2 regions of the Pseudomonas sp. GW821-FHT07B01 genome follow, and region 1 is predicted to be linked to the other one. Evidence: riboswitches for the same ligand, from Rfam matches in the RefSeq annotation. Region 1 holds a riboswitch; the other holds the start of a gene.
The links. A riboswitch is a leader RNA that binds a small molecule or an ion and turns the genes downstream of it on or off. The one in region 1 is predicted to bind cobalamin.

Region 1 (3,799 bases):
CCGAAACCCCTTGGCCGCGACTTTCTCGGCAATGTCACTCAGCGTGCCCAACACCCACTCCTGATCCGGCCAGGTGGCACGGTGTACCACGGCAATCGGGCAGTCTGCGCCATAGTGCGGCAGCAGCTCGGCAACGATTTTCTCCAGATGATTGACCCCCAGATGAATCGCCATCGTGGTGCCATGCCGCGCCAGGCTGTCGAAGTCTTCACCGGGGGGCATGCGGGTTTTATCGGCGTAACGGGTCAGGATCACGCTTTGGGCGATGTCCGGCAGGGTCAGTTCGGTCTCCAGCAGGGCCGCGCACGCGGCGACCGCCGTGACCCCTGGAATGATCTGGAAAGGGATGCCCAGCTCACGCAAATGGCGTATTTGTTCACCAATCGCCCCATACAGGCTGGGATCACCGGAGTGCACCCGCGCCACATCCTGGCCTTGGGCATGGGCCGTCTTGATCAGCTCGATGATTTGTTCCAGGTGCAGCTCGGCGCTGTTGACCACCTGGAGCGCCTGATGACCTTCCAGTACGGCGGCGGGCACCAGCGAGCCGGCGTAGATGATCACCGGGCAACTGCGGATCAGCCGCTGGCCCTTGACGGTGATCAATTCCGGGTCGCCGGGGCCGGCGCCAATAAAGTAGACGGTCATGAAAAATCCTGTTGAGAAACGAGCGAGCATGAACAACGCTCATGATCGAGAGTGGCAATTATCGAGATTTTAACCGGCGCAGGCTAATGCCAGGGTCGCTTGGGTATTTTTCTTTCGCGGGATCAGCAGGCGGGCAGGGCTGTCGGACAGCTGTTCGGCCAGGGCCAGGGCGGCGCTTTCGGCCACGCCGTAACAGCCGGTGTGAGCAAAAGCCAGCGCTGAGCGATAGCTCAGCCGATGCTCATAGCCCGCCAGTTGTTCTGCGTAGAAAAATTGCAAAGGCAAGTTCAGGCACTGGGCCAGGGCCAGCATCCCGGGCTCATCGCGTTTGGGCTCAATGCTTGCCAGCGCCGTAATGTGTGAGCGCTCAATGCTGGCCTCGGCCAGGGCGCTGTCGAGCAACGCCAGCAGGCTGTGAACCTCACAGCCCCGCTGGCAGCCCAAGCCGACAACCAGGATCATGCCGAGTATTGGTCGTCGCGGTTGCGGCGGAACAACCAGGCGCTGATCAGGCCCAGGGCCAGCCAGAAAGCGACGTTGGTCAATTGCGAGGCGATCTTGAACTGCGCTTCGAGCGCCTCCGGGGCCAGCATCGAATGTACCTCAGGTTGCGGCGCGCCGATGACGTGGGGCACGGCAAGAATCGCCAGCCCAAGGCCTTTCAACAGCCAATTGCGACCGAACACGATCAGCGCCAGGCCGGCGGCGGTGGAGGCTGCGGTGCCGATCCACCAGGTCTGGCGCAGTGTCAGGTCCGCGGCCGCAGTGCCCGGCAGTTCCGGTGGCAGGCCCAGGGTGGGGGCCAGTACAAAGGTCGCGTAGCCGGCCAGGCCCCAGAGCAGGCCTTGGGCGGTGCGGGTCGGCGCACGCAGCGTGTAGAGGCCGGCGAGCATCAGTGCAAAGCCTACGGCCACCACCAGGTTGCCTCCAGTGGTGGACAACACACGCTGCCAGCCATCTTCCGGCTCCCAGGCTTGGGCATCGTGGCTGTGGGCAGCAGCGCCAGCGGCGTGCTCGTGCACCATTTCGGCGGCTGGCGGGGCTTTTTCAAAGCTTTCCGCCTGCAGGATCAGCGGTGCCACCCAGAAACTTTGCAGCAGGGTCAGCAGCAAGGCAGCCAAAAGCCCAGTGAACCCTGCGGTTTGCGCAATACGCTTGATCATGTCGGCAGCTCTCAATGGCACGGGAACGCAGCGCTGTGGCGGGTATCGTGGGCGGCGTTGTGCACCGCCTCGATATGCGAGAACCCGGCGAAATACACCAGGCACGCGCCAAGGATCGACGCACCGATGGCGGCGGTCAGGCGTTGGCTGAGGGTGGCGGTGCTAGTAGCGGTGTGCGAAGTGCTGCTGATGATCGACATGGCGCGTCCCTTTCAGGTGTCAGGGTGAAACGAGCGCATGAAAACCCCACGCGCCAGGCACGCAGGGTTCTGAACAGCGCCCGCCCACCGCGGGTTTGTTATCTGAATTTTTCGGGCCGGTCTCCGGGCTTGCGAGGGGCGGCTCTTGAAAGAGTCCTCCTGAAAGCATCGCCTTCCCATGCAAAAGCACAGTGGCCGTGACGCTTCGCTCGCTTACCGTTGCGGGGGCAGCACCGGACTGGTCATAGGTCTATGACGCACCGGTTTCCCGTTTCACCCTGTGAAGGGCACCCGAAACAAGGCGTGTAGGAGAGCATGGGCCGGGACGGTAGTCAAATGCTGCAAGCCACTGTAGCCTTGCATCTTCGAGGTTCTTCGGCCCAGGCCGAAGCTAAGAAGGGAACGCGGTTCAAGCCGCGGCTGCCCCCGCAACTGTGAAGGGTTCAGTTGACTGCCACGCCACTGCCGATAGGGCGGGAAGGCGCAGTCAGCGTTGGTCGCAAGACCTGCACACCCCAAGCCAGGAGACCTGCCTCGCAACCGATTTTCCAATTCAACCGGGCGGGGTGATCCGGTGACGAAATCCGCTGCTGCGCGCCGCCGCAGGGCCTGTCGTCCCGTATGCCCGCCCCAAAGGGCATCCGATGAAAACACTGGCCAAACTTCCCGTCACCATCGTTACCGGCTTCCTTGGCTCGGGCAAAACCACGCTGTTGCGCCATATGCTCGACAACGCCCAGGGCCGTCGCATTGCGGTGATCGTCAACGAGTTCGGCGAGCTGGGCATCGACGGTGAAATCCTCAAGCAGTGTTCTATCGGTTGCACCGAAGAAGAAGCCAATGGCCGCGTCTACGAACTGGCCAACGGTTGCCTGTGCTGCACGGTGCAGGAAGAGTTCTTTCCGGTGATGCGCGAATTGGTCGCCCGTCGCGGTGACCTGGACCATATCCTCATCGAAACCTCGGGCCTGGCCCTGCCCAAGCCGTTGGTGCAAGCCTTCCAGTGGCCGGAAATCCGCAGCGCCTGCACCGTTGACGCGGTGATCACCGTGGTCGACAGCCCGGCCGTGGCCGCCGGTACCTTTGCCGCCTTCCCGGACCAGGTCGACGCCCAGCGCAAACTTGACCCGAACCTGGACCACGAGTCGCCGTTGCATGAGTTGTTCGCCGACCAACTGGCCAGCGCCGACCTGGTGATCCTCAACAAAAGCGACCTTATCAGCGCCGAAGACCTGGCCCGCGTGCGCCTGGAAGTCGCCGAAGAACTGCCGGCCGCGGTGAAGATCATCGAAGCCAGCAGCGGTCGCCTGCCCCTGGACGTGCTGATCGGCCTGGGCGTCGGTTCCGAGGAACATATCGACGGGCGTCACAGCCATCACGACCATCACCACGAAGGTGAAGACGACCACGATCACGATGCCTTCGACTCCATCTCCATCGACTTGCCCCAAGCCGATGAGGCGCTGCTGCTCGACGCCCTGACCCAATTGGTGGTGCAGCACGGCATCCTGCGGGTGAAAGGGTTCGCCGCGATCCCCAACAAACCGATGCGCCTGCTGATCCAGGGCGTGGGCACGCGCTTTGACAAACACTTCGACCGTGCCTGGGGCGCTGACGAAGCACGCACCACGCGCCTGGTGCTGATCGGCCAGGAACTGGACGCCGCTGGCCTCGAAGCGCAATTGCGCGCTGCCCTCAGCGTTTAACCATGCACCTGCTCAGGACCCAACCCGGTGGTTTCGTCGCGGACGACAATATAGCTGACCTTGGCCAGACCCCCGCTGAACT
Region 2 (3,799 bases), on a different contig from region 1:
GGTGAACGCATCCAGTGCACGCCGGTGCCACAGGCACACGGCGAGCCCCACGACCGCCACCGGCACCGCCAACCACACCGACGGCCAGCGCACGCCGCTGAGGTTGCCCAGCAGCCAGAACATAATGCCGCGGGCTTGTTCGGAGCTGGCCGACTTGGTGATCAGGAACGCGGTCAGGGCATTGAACAACTGTGAACCGGCGATGCCCGCGAGGATAATCTGCCCGGTGCCGCTGGACGATCCGCTGGCTCGTGCGAGTAGAGTCACCAGCGCAAAGGCCGCCATCGCCCCCACAAACGCGCCCGCCGACAACGACACCAGGCCACCGCCCACGCCGATCAAGGCCACGAGCACCGCGCCGGTTGAAGCGCCGGCGCTGATGCCCAGCAGGTACGGGTCGGCCAGCGGGTTACGCAGCAGCGATTGCAGGATCACCCCGCACGTTGCCAACCCTGCGCCGCAAGCTGCGGCCACCAATGCACGGGTGAGGCGGTAGTTCCACACCACGCCTTCGTCGATGGGGTCCAGTGCATAGCTGGCGCCCCAGAGTTTATTGGCGAGCACCTGCAGCACCACCTGCGGTTCTATGGCGGTTTCACCGATGGCGACGCCAGCGAGCAGGGCGAGCAGCAGCAACGCCAGGGCGAGTAGGGTGCGCATCATTGGCCCAGGTGGTAGCCGTCAATGGCGGCCGCCAGTTGTTCAAGGCCTTCGAAGGTGCGCAGGCTCGCCTGCAAGGCCAGAGCGTCGAGGATGATGATGCGGTTGTTCTTCACCGCGTCCATGTTGCGGGTCACGGGGTCGCTGCGCAGGAAGGCGAGTTTCTTTTCATGGTCGTCGGCCGGGTAGCGACGGCGATCCATGCGTGCGATCACCAGGAAGGTGGGGTTGGCCTTGGCGATGGTTTCCCAGCCGACGGCAGGCCATTCTTCATCGGACTGCACCACGTTACGCAGGCCAAGGGTTTGCAGCATGAATTGCGGCACGCCTTTGTGGCCGGCTACGTAAGGGTCGCTGGCCATTTCGGCGCTGGAGAACCACACCAGTGCGCTGGCTTGCTGCAAGCCCTTGCCCTGGGCCGTGGCGACGGATTTGGCCAGGCGCGCCTTGAGTTCGTCGGTCAGTTGTTGGCCGCGATCCTGCACGTCGAAAATCTGCGCCAGTTGCTGGAGGCTCTGGTAGATCGTCTCGATGCGAAAGGGCTCTAATCGCGTGCCGTCGGCGCCGACCAGGTTGTCCTTGCCTTCGCAATCGGACGGCAACAGGTAGGTGGGGATCTTCAGTTCATGAAACTGTTCACGGGTACCGACCACGCCTTGGGGGCCCACCACCCATTCCAGCTCGGCGGCCACCAGTTGCGGGCGCTTGGCGAGTACGGCTTCGAAGCTGGGCTCGTTGTTGGCCAGGCGCTCGATGTGATCGTCCTGGGCCTTGTACTGCGCCGCCACGTTATTGAACCACAGCGAAGTGCCGACCACCTTGTCGCCCACGCCCAGGGCATACAGCATCTCGGTGGCGGCCTGGCCGATGGTGACGCTGCGGGCGGGGGCGTGCTGGAAGGTCAGGGTGCTGCCGCAGTTTTGCAGGGTCAGCGGGTACTGAGTGGGCGCGGCTTGCGCCAGGGCACACATACCCAAGCCTGCGATCAGGGCGGTAACGCGTGGCAGCATGAGGCGATCTCCTTGTGAACCGTAGGTGCAGCAGGGGAGGTACGGCTCGGAAATACGCCCATGGAGGCTGCTGATGCGCAGGGCCAGGATGTCCTTCCCGGACACCCCGCCGGTTAGTGAGTTAGCTGGGCCGGCAGGTCTCCTGACTGATGCGTCGTCGCCATGCCCCGCCTTCCCGGACGTGGTCCAGTGGCATTCAAGGGCAGGCTCGGCATCTACAGTTGCGGGGGCAGTTTCGGTTCACGTCGCGTGCGGCGTTTCGAATTCCCTGTTAGTCCCATACGGGAACCGGCGGCGGTATGGTAAGCGATCACCCCCTGTAGGAGCGAGCTTGCTCGCGAAGGTCGTCAACGATAACGCTGGGCACCTGATGCCCCGCGGCGCTTTCCTGTTCTTCGCGAGCAAGCTCGCTCCTACAAAAGAAGCGTCAGAGCCGAATATCCTGGGGGCCGCGGATCAACGCTTCGATCCGGGTGCCTGTGGCGCGCTCTTCGTTGCTGAAGCCGTCGTAGTCGGCCAGGTTGGCGAAGCGGATGCCGGTCAGTTGTTCGATCGCAATCACACTGCGCTGGTAGGTTCGAAGCGGGCCGAATACCAGGTCGAGTTGGCCCAGTTCGCGGCTCTGGTCAATCATGTAGGCGCTGGCGGAAGGCTTGCCATCGTCGCTGAGGTAGGCCACTACTTTCCAGAACGCCTTGGGGATTTTCACGCCACGGTACAGTCGGTCGTCATCGGCGAACACTGGCCCGGTAAACACCGTGGCCCGGGCTTTCCAGCGCTGGGTGTTGTCGAGGATGTAGTCTTCGAGCTCCAGCCAGGTCTTCTGGTTGAAGCCGCTCATTTGGGGTGAGCAATTGGTGAAGTGAAAGGTGTCGAAGTTGGCGGTGTTGGCCTCGTCGCCCCAGTTGGGGTCCTGGCGCCGCACCAGGTGGCCGCGGTCCAGGCCATTGCCGGCATAAAGGTCTTCACCTACCTGCGCATCCAGGGGCAGGCGACCATCGTAGGCCCAGGTGTCGTTGCTGCGCGTGATGTCCACATGCTTGGCGCCATCGATATTCACCCCCACGTACAGCGCCAGTCGTCGAGCGCGCGACATTGTGATGGAGAAGTGCGTGTAGTCCAGGCGCTGGGGTTGCACATCGCCCGCCAGTGGCTGGTCAACCGTGGGCCATGGCACCACGAAGTCGCTGAGGAAGTCGTCGGCATAGCCCGCGCGGTTTTTGAGGTCCTTGGCCGCGGTGACGCGCGGCGTCGCGGCTCTGGCTTCCAGCAGGGTGGGGCTGGCCGCGACCAATGGGCGCAGGTCGGCAAGCCTTGGGCGGTGGGAAAGGTCGATGTTGGCTGCGCGGGCGGGCATGGGCATGTTCCTTATGGGCCTGGGATAAACACCACTGAAACACAAAACCATGACAATTTGGCCCAGGTGGCGAACTCAGGACTATCCTGAAAACCGTTACCCGGACGTTCATCACACGCCAAAAAGGAGCCAGCTCATGTGTGTTCGCCAACCGCGCAACCCGATTTTTTGCCTGATCCCGCCGTACATGTTCGACCAGATCGCCCGCCACGGTGACAAAGCCCAACGGGAAGTTGCACTACGCACGCGTGCCAAGGACAGCACGTTTCGCTCGTTGCGCATGGTCGCGGTACCCGCCAAGGGCCCGGCCCGCATGGCACTGGCCGTGGGCGCCGAGAAGCAACGCTCGATCTACAGTGCCGAAAACACCGACAGCCTGCCCGGCAAGCTGATTCGCGGCGAAGGGCAGCCCGCCAGTGGCGATGCCGCGGTGGACGAAGCCTATGACGGCCTGGGCGCAACCTTCGATTTTTTCGACCAGGTCTTCGACCGCAACTCCATCGACGATGCGGGCATGGCGCTGGACGCCACGGTGCACTTCGGCCAGGACTACAACAATGCCTTCTGGAATTCGACCCAGATGGTGTTCGGCGATGGTGACCAGCAGTTGTTCAACCGCTTCACCGTGGCACTCGACGTTATTGGCCATGAGTTGGCCCATGGCGTGACCGAGGATGAGGCCAAGCTGATGTACTTCAACCAGTCCGGTGCGCTGAACGAGTCGTTGTCGGATGTGTTTGGCTCGTTGATCAAGCAGTACGCGCTGAAGCAA

Region 2: it holds a riboswitch for cobalamin, as region 1 does, so the genes downstream of both, AC07S6_RS00060 (ABC transporter substrate-binding protein) here and AC07S6_RS20665 (CbtB domain-containing protein) in region 1, are expected to answer to the same signal.

Annotation. Positions count from the first base shown of each region.
Region 1 is NZ_JBWKRA010000020.1:98,355-102,153, forward strand. Features, by position in the region: gene cobM (precorrin-4 C(11)-methyltransferase) at 1-648, opposite strand, end outside; gene AC07S6_RS20655 (cobalamin biosynthesis protein) at 718-1,110, opposite strand; gene AC07S6_RS20660 (CbtA family protein) at 1,107-1,811, opposite strand; gene AC07S6_RS20665 (CbtB domain-containing protein) at 1,823-2,011, opposite strand; cobalamin riboswitch at 2,109-2,321, opposite strand; cobalamin riboswitch at 2,363-2,562, shown strand; gene cobW (cobalamin biosynthesis protein CobW) at 2,656-3,717, shown strand; gene cobN (cobaltochelatase subunit CobN) at 3,720-3,799, shown strand, end outside.
Region 2 is NZ_JBWKRA010000001.1:9,312-13,110, reverse strand. Features, by position in the region: gene AC07S6_RS00065 (FecCD family ABC transporter permease) at 1-663, opposite strand, end outside; gene AC07S6_RS00060 (ABC transporter substrate-binding protein) at 660-1,670, opposite strand; cobalamin riboswitch at 1,786-1,978, opposite strand; gene AC07S6_RS00055 (DNA/RNA non-specific endonuclease) at 2,098-3,027, opposite strand; gene AC07S6_RS00050 (M4 family metallopeptidase) at 3,164-3,799, shown strand, end outside.